One region of the Shewanella sp. FJAT-52076 genome, then DNA from elsewhere that is predicted to be linked to it. Evidence: predicted binding sites of a transcription regulator. Region 1 holds the regulator's gene; each other region holds the start of a gene.
What was found. Region 1 encodes sigma-54, which starts transcription at its own class of promoters, with help from an activator protein. Its sites were predicted from a motif close to GTTGGCACGNNNNTNGNNT; they were not measured.

Region 2: K0H79_RS08080 (YccF domain-containing protein) is a predicted target of sigma-54. The motif match lies at 2,047-2,065, and genes of this name have one in related genera.
Region 3: flgF (flagellar basal-body rod protein FlgF) is a predicted target of sigma-54. The motif match lies at 2,003-2,021, and genes of this name have one in related genera.
Region 4: K0H79_RS11940 (flagellar hook-length control protein FliK) is a predicted target of sigma-54. The motif match lies at 2,075-2,093, and genes of this name have one in related genera.

What each region holds. Positions count from the first base shown of each region.
Region 1 covers NZ_CP080415.1:3,628,645-3,631,748, reverse strand. The annotation lists gene rapZ (RNase adapter RapZ) at 1-481, opposite strand, end outside; gene ptsN (PTS IIA-like nitrogen regulatory protein PtsN) at 478-921, opposite strand; gene hpf (ribosome hibernation promoting factor) at 924-1,211, opposite strand; gene K0H79_RS16075 (RNA polymerase factor sigma-54) at 1,242-2,723, opposite strand; gene lptB (LPS export ABC transporter ATP-binding protein) at 2,835-3,104, opposite strand, start outside.
Region 2 covers NZ_CP080415.1:1,873,383-1,876,486, forward strand. The annotation lists gene K0H79_RS08065 (hypothetical protein) at 1-103, opposite strand, end outside; gene K0H79_RS08070 (EVE domain-containing protein) at 136-606, opposite strand; gene K0H79_RS08075 (ABC transporter substrate-binding protein) at 806-1,585, shown strand; gene K0H79_RS08080 (YccF domain-containing protein) at 1,594-2,001, opposite strand; gene K0H79_RS08085 (pyridoxal-phosphate dependent enzyme) at 2,235-3,104, shown strand, end outside.
Region 3 covers NZ_CP080415.1:2,757,408-2,760,511, forward strand. The annotation lists gene flgH (flagellar basal body L-ring protein FlgH) at 1-409, opposite strand, end outside; gene flgG (flagellar basal-body rod protein FlgG) at 422-1,210, opposite strand; gene flgF (flagellar basal-body rod protein FlgF) at 1,223-1,966, opposite strand; gene flgE (flagellar hook protein FlgE) at 2,133-3,104, opposite strand, start outside.
Region 4 covers NZ_CP080415.1:2,734,813-2,737,916, forward strand. The annotation lists gene fliL (flagellar basal body-associated protein FliL) at 1-170, opposite strand, end outside; gene K0H79_RS11940 (flagellar hook-length control protein FliK) at 255-1,988, opposite strand; gene fliJ (flagellar export protein FliJ) at 2,143-2,589, opposite strand; gene fliI (flagellar protein export ATPase FliI) at 2,593-3,104, opposite strand, start outside.

The DNA.
Region 1 (3,104 bases):
CCAGCTCTTTGTCGGTGCGCCCAAGCAGTATCTGCCTGACAGCATCAGCCAATTCATAGACATTCAGATTGGAAGTGTCCAGGAAGTGGTCGACCATGTTGGAGATAGGGGCCAACATTTTGCCTTCGAGCTTGATGGCTTCCTGCAAAGAGACCTTGCTGCGGGACAGGGGGTGCAAACGGCGGGTTTCGCTGTAGCGTTTCAGCAGCACCTTGTCGCTGGAGTTGAGGAAAAAGCTGGTGAGCTCTACGCCTTCCGGGAGCCTTGCCAGCTCTTTTTCGAGGGCCTTTTCCTGCTCCGGCATATTGCGGATATCGATGCTGATGGCGACCTTGTCGTTATTGCCCTTGAGCTGGGCAAGCAAGGGCCCAATCAGCTGCAATGGCAAATTATCGACGCAGTAGTAGCCCAAGTCTTCCAGTACCCTGAGGGCTACCGACTTTCCGGAGCCAGAGCGCCCGGAGACTATAACGAGTTTCATCCGATGATTACCTGGTAAAGTTCCTTTTCATCGTGGCTCTTGCGCAGCTGTTTGAGGATCTGCTTGTCATTCAGCTTTTCGGCCATGGCGGCCAGGGTGCTGAGATGTTGCTGACACTGGTCCGATGGAACCAGCAAGGCAAACAGAATGTCCACCGGCTGCTTATCAATGGCGTCATAACCTATGGCTTCTTCACACTTGATAAGCACAGCTAAAGGCTTATCGATAGTGCCAAGGCGGCCATGGGGAATGGCAATACCATTGCCAATACCGGTGCTGCCCATTTTTTCACGGGCCAGCAGGCTTTCGAATATCTCTTGAGACGAGAGGGAGGGATTCTGGGCAGCAGCGAGATCGCTAATCAGCTCCAGCACCTTTTTCTTGCTGCCCGGAGTGGCACAGCTAGTGCACTCCGGCGCCAGGATGGTACTTAGTTCCATCGTTAATGTTTGGTCAGTTTCTCTTTGTGTTTAATAACCTGACGGTCCAATTTATCAATTAGGGCGTCAATGGCGGCGTACATGTCTTCATGTTCTGAAGTGGCGAATACCTCGCCACCGTTGAGGTGAAGCTTGGCTTCTGCGATTTGCTGCAATTTCTGAACATTGAGAACAACGTGGACATTATTGATCTGTTCGAAATGGCGTTCAAGCTTGGAGAACTTGCTCTCTACGTAGTTACGCAGTGAATCAGTGATTTCGATATGATGCCCAGTCAGATTGATTTGCATAGACACTTTCCTCCAAAGACCTTGGGTGGGTTATAAACTCTTACGTTGGTTCGACGGTGGGATCAGCATCGCTTCTCGGTATTTGGCGATGGTGCGTCTAGCAACGTTGATTCCTTGTTCTGCCAGAAGTTCCGCCATTTTGCTGTCGCTCAATGGTTTCTTCTGATTTTCTGCCGCCACCAGTTTCTTGATAAAGGCGCGGATGGCAGTAGATGAGCATTCTCCGCCATCTTCGGTCCCGACGTGGCTGGAGAAAAAATATTTGAGTTCAAAGATACCCCTTGGGGTATGCATGAACTTTTGGGTGGTGACCCGTGAGATGGTGGATTCGTGCATCTCTACCGCTTCGGCGATATCGTTGAGCACCATGGGTTTCATGGCCTCTTCACCATACTCAAAAAAGCCCTGCTGGAACTGCACTATGCAATTGGCGACTTTCAGCAAGGTGTCGTTGCGGCTCTCCAGGCTCTTGATAAACCACTTGGCCTCCTGCAAATGCCCGCGGATAAACTGGCTGTCAGCTTGGTTGCGACTGGTGCGTGCCATGGCGGCATATTGCTGGTTCACACTCAGTTTAGGCATACAATCGGGATTAAGCTCTACAACCCAGCGGCCATTTTTTTTACTGACCGAGACATCTGGAATGACATACTCATCCTTGGTGCTGGTCACAGACTCACCGGGACGGGGGTTCAGCCCCTGAATGAGGATGATTGCATCCCTGAGTTCTTCTTCCTTGAGGCGGGTTTTACGCATCAGGGTACGGAAGTCGCGGTTGGCAATCAGATCCAAATGGTCACGGATAAGCAGCTTGGCGTTGTCCAGATGGGGGGTATCCGCCGGGAACTGACCAAGTTGAATGAGCAGGCACTCTGCCAAATCACGGGCAGCTACCCCGATGGGGTCGAAGTGTTGAATGCGTTTGAGCACGGCCTCAACTTCGTCAAGCTCGACTTCTTCATCGCCCACGGCCTCGAGAATTTCTTCAAGGCTTTGGGTTAAGTAACCCTTTTCATCAATGGCATCTATGATGGCAGTGGCAATGGCCAGATCGGTATCGGAAAAAGGGGTGAGATTTTTTTGCCACTCGAGATGTTCGTACAGACCTTCACTGGTTTCGCCCTGAAACGGCATATCATCTTCGCCACGGATCCCAGGACCGGAAACGGGGGCAGCCGTAAAGACTTCATCCCAGGTGGTATCCATTGGGAGCTCGTCCGGCATGGACTGCTGACTGATAGCGTCTGAAGTTTCCAGCGAAGCACTGTCACTGGTGTCGTTTGAGACGGACTCCTGGCTGAACTGGTCGTCAAATTCTTTATCGCCGCCGTCGGCATCAAACTGATCGCTGCCCAGTTCGTCGTCCAGCTCCAACAGGGGGTTGGCGTCGAGGGCTTGCTGAATTTCCTGTTGCAGTTCAAGCGAAGAGAGTTGAAGCAGACGAATGGCCTGCTGCAACTGTGGCGTCATTGTGAGTTGTTGTCCCAGTTTTAGCTGGAGCGACGCTTTCATTGTACTGCGAATCCTTCACTAAATTATTCAGGTAGAAAGCTTTTCTATCAGGTTATCCGGTGATTTACCACCCTGATTATCCGGATATGAGAAGGGGGCTTTGTTAATTAACTATAGCCTGAATTGCTCACCCAAGTACACTGCACGCACCTGCTGATTGTCGAGGATTTCGGCAGGGGTGCCTTCGGCAATCAAATCGCCATGGCTGACGATATAGGCTTTTTCGCACACATCGAGGGTTTCCCTCACATTGTGGTCGGTGATAAGCACTCCGAGGCCACGATTCTTGAGTTGCTCGATAATCTTTTTGATATCGATAACGGAAATCGGGTCGACCCCGGCGAAGGGCTCATCCAGCAGGATAAATCTGGGGTTGGCGGC
Region 2 (3,104 bases), 1.8 Mb from region 1:
TATCTTTATGGTCCTTGTGCTCTTTATGGTCCTTGTCGTTTTTGGCCATCGCACCTGTACTGAGTGCTGTCGCCAGCATCAAAAACATCCATTTGTTTTTCATCGGACTCTCCTGAACCTCATTCGAGGTACGCTTTAAAGGGATTCACCAGCCATCTGGTGGATGAGTTGCCAATGGATTTCATCCACTGGCTGTATGCTTAACCTTGAGCCTTTTTGTACCAGAAACATATCGGCCAGACCTGGGTGACTCTTGATGGCTGTCAGGGTCACAGGTTTTGCAAATTCTTTCACAAACCGTATATCCAGCTGAAGCCAGCGGGGCGCATCAGGACTGGATTTGGGATCGAAATAATCCGACTCAGGATCCCAGGCACTGCTATCAGGGTAGACTTCACTGGCTACTTCGGCGACGCCGACAACGGCGGGAACCTTGCAGCTGGAATGGTAGAAAAATACCTTATCACCAACTTTCATCGCATCCCGCATAAAGTTGCGGGCCTGATAATTGCGGATCCCATGCCAGCCTTCGGTTTGCTGTGGCCTGGCGGCCAGATCTCGGATGCTGAATTCATCAGGTTCCGATTTCATCAACCAGTAGTTCATTGCATTTCCACTTTTATTTGCAAGTGTTGCCAGTGTAAGGCCTACCGGGCGCGCTGCAAAGGGCGGCAGCAACTCCCCGAATACAAAGTGGGCAAGCTTTCCCACGCCTCGGCTATCAGTCTGAAGCTCCGGCTGGCGAGATTGCTATACTTGATTCTGAGTTTATTCAGAGGCCGGCCATATCGCCAAGACTAAGGTTATGCTGCCAAGACGACTGCTATCGAGTCCAATGCACTTCTTCAGGCCAATGTGGCTGGTGTTGATCCTGTTACTTACTGGATTTTGCGTTGCCAACAGGGTAAACGCCACCGTAGTCAGGCTCACATCACTGCACTGGCCACCCTATTCGGGACAAGGTTTGCCATCCGAAGGCGCCGCTGTGGCTGTGGCAAAGGCCGCTTTTGCCGCCATGGGTTATCAACTCGAGGTGGACTTTTATCCCTGGAGCCGTGCCGTGAAGCTGGCCCACCAAAGCAATACTCCCTATGTGGGCTATTTTCCCGAGTACTATTTCGACACAGTGCAATTTGTGTTTTCCCACCCCATGGGCATGAGTCCGTTGGGACTGCTTGAGCACAAGAGTCACCCGATCAGTTGGGTGTCGGTAAAGGATCTTCGCAACTACCGGCTGGGGGTTGTACAGGATTATGTGAATACTGAAGAGCTCGACAGGGCCATTGCCGACGATCTTCAGCCGGCTGAGCAGGTGACATCAGATGAGTTCAACATCAAAAAGGTCGCAGCGGGTCGTATCGATGCGGCCGTGATAGATGTTTACGTCATGCGCTATTTGCTCAAACAGAGCAGGCTGCAGGGCGTGGCCGATAAAGTGCAAATTAACAGCCAATTATTGGCAAACAAGAACCTATATATAGCCTTTAAGAATACGCCGGAAGGACTTCGCTGGCAGGCCATTTTCAATGAAGGCCTGCAGCGAATTGATGCGGCAGAAGTGATGGCAGAGCACTTGCCTGAATAAGAAACACATCACGCGCGAGCAACGACAGTGCGCCCAATCGGGGTCAGGCTGAGCAGCGCCAGTTTAAGGTGCTGGATGCCGAATGGAATACCAATAATGGTGATAAAACAGGCCAGTGCGTGACCGATGTGACCAATGGCAAGCCAGATCCCAAACAGCAAAAACCAAATAACGTTGCCCACCATGCCAAGGGGGCCTGTCCCCAAATCTTCCAGCCCGGTAAGCTCGCGGCGGGACACATGGTCCTGTCCAAAGGGCCAGAATGCCATTTCGCCAATCACGAAACAGGCCCGTCCAAAGGGAATACCGATAATGCTGATAAAGCACAGCAGACCCGCAAGCCACCAAGCCAGCCCCATAACAAAGCCACCAAGTACAAACCACGCGATATTAAATATAAGCCTGAGCAGGGCCATAGGTTCTCCTCTAAAATATGCGTCTATCTTCGATTGATAGATGCTAAGCAAAATCAAGGCCATCTGTTTAATTGTAATAATATCAAAGCTATATGGTTTTTACTTGCTGGGGAGTTGGTGTGTTTCACCATCCGGTTGGCATAAATGACCAGCTGTAAGCTGAAAGTCGGCGCAAGTCGCGTTAGACTTGGCGTCTGTTTGTCACCATATTCCTGTCTGAGAAGCGCTTACCCATGCCCAGCCCAAGCCCAGTCGAGCCATTTTCGTTTTTTGGCCACAATTTGTGGCTCAAGCGGGACGATGTGTTGCCAGAACCCTTCAGCGGCAATAAGGGACGTAAATTTGCCAGCTTGCTGACCGACCGCTTTGATGGTGTGCAAACCCTGATTGGTTATGGTTCGGCGCAGTCCAATTCGCTTTATTCGCTGGCGGCATTGGCAAGCAGGCGTGCTTGGCAACTGGAGTTCTATGTGGATCACATTGCCGCCAGAATCTATCAGGGTGAAGAGGGCAACTACGGCGGTGCACTGGCCCTGGGCGCCCAGATAATTACAGTGCCAGAGCCAAACATGTCCCCCCGTGAATACATTGAGTCAATTCGCTTAAAGCAGGTGGACGCTGACGCTTGTCTTTATGTGCCGGAAGGTGGCCGATGTGCCCTCGCACGCGCGGGTGTACATGCTCTGGGTCGAGAAATTGCCGATTGGGCAGCCGCCCGGGGCACGGCTGACCTCAAGGTGTTTCTACCGTCCGGCACTGGCACCACGGCACTTTACCTGAGCGAGTATTTTTATCAGCAGCACAGCGATATCAGGGTGGTGACTTGTCCTGTGGTGGGGGATGGCAATTATCTTATTGCCCAGTTCGCTGAATTAAGTACCGACAATCACGTTTACCCCGAGGTGGTTGGAGACGCCCATCATTACGCCAAACTCAAGCGTGAAGAGCTGGAGATATGGATGACGATGCGTCGCCAGGGGCTGGAATTTGAGCTTTTGTACGACCCTTGCGGGTTGCTGGTATTGAAGTCATTGCTGGATGCCAATGCTGAGGGAAACTGGCTGTACCTGCACCAGGGAGGGCTCAGGGGGAATGTGTCCATG
Region 3 (3,104 bases), 870 kb from region 1:
CTCTGAGACTGTTGCTTTGATCCGCGTCAGCCTCACGCTTAGTGTTCATGCTGTCGGAATACCCCAGACTCAGCGGATTACCACTGATGGTGACCGGGCCGCCAAGAGCCTGGATGGCATCCATATTGAGATCCGAGCCTTTTTTGATTTCATTGTTGGCGCTCTTGGTTGCCTGGGTAGACTCGGTGAGCACCACGGTAATGATGTCCCCTACCCTGTGGGCTCGGATATCCGTGTACAGGCTTGCCGCCTGTGAGTCGAGGAAAATAGAGCCCGTAGGTTCCAATGCGACCGGCGGCTCTTCAGGCACCACAGGGGCATAGTAAGGATCGTCCGGAATGGGTTTGTGTTCTGTACTGGCGCATCCTGCGAGCACCAGCAGCGAACCAACCATAAGGTATCTGAGCATAACCATCGCCTCTTACAGATTCTGGTTAACGTAAGCCAGCATCTGATCCACCGCTGAAATCACCTTGGAGTTCATTTCATAGATGCGTTGACTTTCGATGAGATTGACCAGCTCCTCGGTCACATTCACGTTGGAGGTTTCAAGTGCTCCCTGACGAATCGCCCCCATGCCATCCAATGAGGCGGTACCCTGAATAGGTGTGCCGCTGGCACCGGTTTCCAGGTATAGGTTCTGACCTATGGGGTCAAGGCCAGAGGGATTGATAAAGTCAGACAGGGTCAGCTGCCCCACAATCTGGCTTTCGGCGGCCCCTGGAGTTTTTACTGACACTTCCCCTTCGGCAGACACGGTGATACTGGTGGCGTTATCGGGAATGGTGATGGCTGGCTGAAGCACATAACCGGAGCCGGGCGTAACTATCTGGCCGGTATCGTCCAGTGAGAATTGACCGTTACGGGTGTAGGCTGTGGTGCCATCCGGCAACTGAATTTCAAAAAAGCCAGGGCCTTCAATCATCATGTCCAGCGCGTTATCCGTGGTGAGCATGTTGCCCTGAGTAAACATCTTTTGGGTCGCCACCACCTTGGTGCCGGCGCCTATGTTCAGGCCATTGGGTAACTTGGTATTGGACGCGCTGATCCCGCCTGCCTGATTTACAGTTTGATAGAGCAGGTCTTCAAACACGGCGCGGCTTTTCTTGTAGCCGACGGTACTGGCGTTGGCGACGTTGTTGGATATCACGGCGATATCCGTTTGCTGAGCATCTAAGCCAGTTTTACTTATCCATAATGCGGGATGCATAATCCTGTCTCCTTAGCCAATACGTACGAGTTGTGCAGAAGCTTTATCGTTTTCTTCTGCGGTTTTCATCATTTTTACCTGCAGCTCAAACTGCCGCTGGATATCAATCAGGGCCACCATCTCTTCGACGGGGTTGACGTTACTGCCTTCCACTGCGCGGCTCTCCAGAGCCACGGTTTCATCCTGTGGTGCAGTCGTTCCATTCATCATCCGAAACAGACCATCGTCACCGCGCATCAGGTTTTGATTACCGGGGTTTACCAGTTTGATCCGGGCCACCTCTTCCACCACTTCGGCAGTCGCCCCCTGAGGCCGAACCGTGATGGTGCCATCCTGGGCAATTTCCACCTTATCGATGGGCAGTGGCAGAACGATTGGGCCCGCATCGCCCATCACAGGGCGCCCCTGTGAATTGGTCAGCAAACCGGTTTCGTCAAATTTCAGGCTACCGGCACGTGAATAGGCCTCGTTGCCATCGGCATCTTCCACTGCTATCCAGCCATCGCCTTTTACGGCAATGTCCAGATCCCGGGCGGTACTGTTAATGGGGCCGTGACGGAAGCTGGCCTGGGGATTTTCGGTCATGGCGAATACCCGGGTGGGCAATCCCTCTCCAAAGGCTTGCATGGAGCGGGATTGCTCCAAATCGGCCTTAAAGCCATCTGTGTTGGCGTTGGCCAGGTTGTTGGCCCGAATGGAAAGCGAATTAAGATTCTGCTTGGCACCACTCATGGCGATATAGAGAAATTTGTCCACGCTGGGCTCCGTCAAAGATCTAGCATGCACTCAGCAAAGCAAACTGCATGCCAATTAACCAAGAACGAGTCCTGCAAGGGCTGGGAAGGCGAGGATAAGGACGATAAGGGGGACGTAAACAGGCAAAAAATTGCCGCCCGAAGGCGGCAACCAAGGAGAGAAAACCTTAACGGATCTGCAGAATGGTCTGCTGCAGCGTGTTGTTCACTTCCAATGTTCGGCTGTTGGCCTGGAAGTTACGCTGCGCCGAAATCAGATCAACCAACTCTGTGGTTAAATCCACGTTGGACTGTTCAAGCGCCGCCGAACGAATAGCGCCAAAAGTACCACTGTTAGCTTCTCCCGCAAGAGCTGTGCCCGATGCCAGGCTTTCTTTCCAGGAGGTGTTACCCACCTGAGTCAGCCCCTGCTCGTTGGCGAAACGCACCAAAGCAACGCGGCCAAGGGGCACTGTACTTCCATTGCTGTAGGCGGCTTTAATCAGGCCATCTTCACCCACTTCCACGTTGGTCAGGCGACCGACAGTAGTACCATCCTGAGTCAGTTCGGTCACCTCAAAGGCAGAGGCGTACTGAGTCGGGTTGGCAAAATTAATGGTAATGGTTTGGTTGCCATCGGCGCCGGGCCCCAGAATGCCGGCACCACCAATCCCCAGGGGTTCTGTAGTGATGGTCGCTGGATTGGTTCCAGTGTAAGTACCAGTGCTGTTAAAGGTCAGTACGGCACCAGTCCAGCCCCCCGTGGTTTGAGCGGTTGCTGGTGTGTCCGGGACGCCGTCACCGTCAGTATCCGTTTGGTATGTGCCCGCACCACTGCCAAGATTCACAGGTTGACCATCGAGCGCATAGTAAGCCACCCAGTTGTTTTCCCCTGTGTAGGCACCATCGTTGGGCCGTACAAAGTAAGTGGTCAAAATATGTGGCTCACCCAGGGAGTCATAAATGGTGGACGAGGTTGAGTTGTTGAATGTGGTTGGATCATCTGGATCAAATGCCGCAGGGTCCTTGGTTTTTTCTCCGGCGTTCAGGTTCATCTGAATCCCCACGTTCTCGGTCATCAGTGGGCTGCCGGCAGTGTCGGGAATTTGTACCGGACGGGTAGTGGTCAAACTCACGGAGGTGGAGTTACCGAATTTATC
Region 4 (3,104 bases), 890 kb from region 1:
GCTTCAGTTGCCGTATCACCGGCCACAGGTTCAGGGTCGCTGCTGCCCAAAAACAGCCAGGCACCCACGCCCAGCAGTGCGGCTACGACCACCCCGATAATGATGAAAAGGCCTTTCTTACTTTTTTTAGCACTGGTGTCTTCCAGTTGTAGGGACTCTTCTTCTGCCATCTTGGCTTATCCTTTTTGCTCTGCACCCGGGTGCATCAAGGCTCATTCAAGCCTGAACTAAACAAGTGTCTATAGGTTACCTGCTTAAGCGTAATAATCTATACCCGAGCTATAACTTGTTGTCTGATTTGCGCTTAATTGTAACTCTTCTGCTGGAAATTCATCCATGGTCACAAACTGGCTGCCTTCCGGGGCATCCTGGCGTTCGCGGCCATCGCCACGACGCTCATGGGATACCTGTCCATCGGTCAACTCCATCCCCTGCTGAGCCAGCAGCTCTCTTAATCTCGGCATCGCCTGCTCGACTACATCTTTGGTTTGTTGAGCGTTAACGTGGAACTGAACCTGGGTTTCATTACCCTGCACCTGAATGCGAACCATCATGGAGCCAAGCTCAGGTGGATCCAGACGGATTTCAGCCTGTTGTATGCCGTCCCTGACCATGGCGATAAGCTGGGTATGCATAACGGGAGCAAATCGGGCAACCATGTCCGGCTGTGTCATGGGCCGCTCTTGCGCTGTGCGCAGCGACATAGTCATGGCAGGTGTCTCGTGGATGCGGCTACTGTGCTGCTGGGATGGCTGCTTAATGTCGGCAACAGACTCGATTGAAGCCTGGCCCTTGGTATCCATGGCAGGCAGCTCCGGTTTAAGGTTGTTGTCTGCCGCACGGCTGGCGGCCTCCACTGATTTAAACGACAGCGCCTCGTTGACCGTGTCCTGTGGCTCGCCGCTGACCTTGGTTGAGGCATCAGCGCCTGCCAGCGGTGTTATGCCAGAAACGCCTTTGTTTCCAAGGTCGCCCTGCTCTTTCCCTGCCACAGGGTCAGTCGCCAACCCCTGAGCGGCCCCCAATGCGCGGGTAAATGCCTGCCCGGCGTCACCCTTTTTCCCGTCCGTCTCAGCGCGGAAGGTCTCAATTGTCACAGCCTCAGAGCTGGCAACCTCAGCGGAACCAGCCATAGTCTTACCGGCGGAAAAAGCATTATCCAACTCGGGATCACCGCCAACGCGCGACATGGCCACATCCAATCCCCGCGCCTGATCGGGAGCAAGATTGGCGGCCTTATTCAGCGCAGCTTCGGCTGAACTGACACCTTGCCTGACATCAGCTGCATGTTCTGACGGGTTTTCAGCGGACACATTCGGCTGCGCCGGCGTACCAAGAAGAGTTTGCATCAACAACGCGACCTGATTTCCGGCGTCGTTATCCGTGTCAGCACCCGACGCATCGGCTTGCAGCAACAAAGCCAAGCCCTCTTTCAGGGTGGGATTATCTGCCATCAATGTGTTAAATGCGCTTTCATCCAGCGCCATGAGCGCCGACAAAGACATGCCAAGCTCGGATGCAATTTGCTCTCTCTCCCACTCATCCGCCTGTTTCATCAGGGCGCTGAAACGTAAAAACAGCGCGTCTGCTGCAATTTCCACGGATGCATCATCGATAACATCAACCATGGCCACCGGTATTTCTGACGCTGCCGCTTCCGGCGGCAAGGCTTCGCCGCCTTTGACGGCAGTCTTATCGGCGGCAAATTGACGGGAAAATTGAATTTGGGCCAGTACGGAAGACACGCCATCACCATGGGCATCACCATTGACCTCACCGCCTTCTGCCTTGGAGACGGCATCAGCGGCGTTGTCCGATTTCGAGCCTTTGACCTGCAAACTCTTTGCGGAAGATTCTTCGTAAGCAACTGTTTTTGAAATGATAGAGTCAAAATCAACACCTTCAGCCGAGGTGCCGGATGATTCAGGATTGGCTGGACCGGTAGCGGCACCAGCCGAACCCAAAAGCACATTGAGGATCTGTTGCATCAGTGGTTCTCCCGCATTGTCTTGGGCACGCCGTGCCAGCCAAAACAGCATCGATTGGGACTAAGTCTATGAGTATGACTGGATTCCAGCAAATGCCATGCCAATCGTACGGCCATCTGGTTACTGTGCTTATCCCGCCCCTTGCTTAGCCGGGCTAGTGTGAGCCTTTGCGAATAAATTGCTGCATGGCAAACTCATCCAGCAATTTTTGCTCAAGCCTCGCCTCTTTGGTTTCCCGTTTGTCAGCCTTATGCTTGAGCAGCAGCTCTACCGCCTTACGCTTTTGCTGTTTCTCCAGCCAATGGCGGCGCCTGTGCTCCAACTGGCTTTCTGCGCCGGTCACACTTTGCACCTGTTGGCCTATCGCCTGGTCGATTTGTTTAATAAACCGATGAAACTGCTGGTAGTAGCTGGCGCTGATGTTCTTACCTTCCTGGCCGGAAAGTTGACGCATATAGTCGAGTCGGTATTGATTGAGGGCATCCAGTTGCTGTTTCAGGCGACCGAGCTCCAGCTGTGCGCTGCGAAGTTGCAGCGCCGCCTGCTCCTCGGCATCCTGTGCCAGTTTCAAAACAGTCTGCAGCGGATCGGGGCGCGCCATGGATTAGCCCTTACACTGAGCGGCAATTTGGCCAAGCATGGTTTCACTGTCGGACAGACTGATGGCATCACGCATCCCCTGACGCAGAAAAGCATTCATGGCTGGCTGCAAGCGAATGGCATTGTCGATGCGTGGGTCGCTGCCGGCGGCATAGGCACCGATGGAGATCAGGTCGCGATTTTGCTGATAGAGAGAATAAGTTTGTTTAACCCGCCGCATCGCTTCCAGGTGTGCCGGGCTGATGACCATGGGAGCAACCCGGCTGATGGAGGCTTCAATATCAATGGCGGGATAGTGGCCTGAGTCAGCCAAGGTGCGTGACAGCACTATATGACCATCCAGAATGGCGCGGGCCGCATCGGCAATGGGGTCCTGCAAATCGTCCCCTTCGGTCAATACCGTGTAAAACGCGGTAATGGAGCCCTGCCCCGGTCCACCATTGCCGGCCCGTTCGACGAGCCTTGGCAGTTTGGCAAACACAGATGGCGGATACCCCTTGGTTGCCGGAGGCTCTC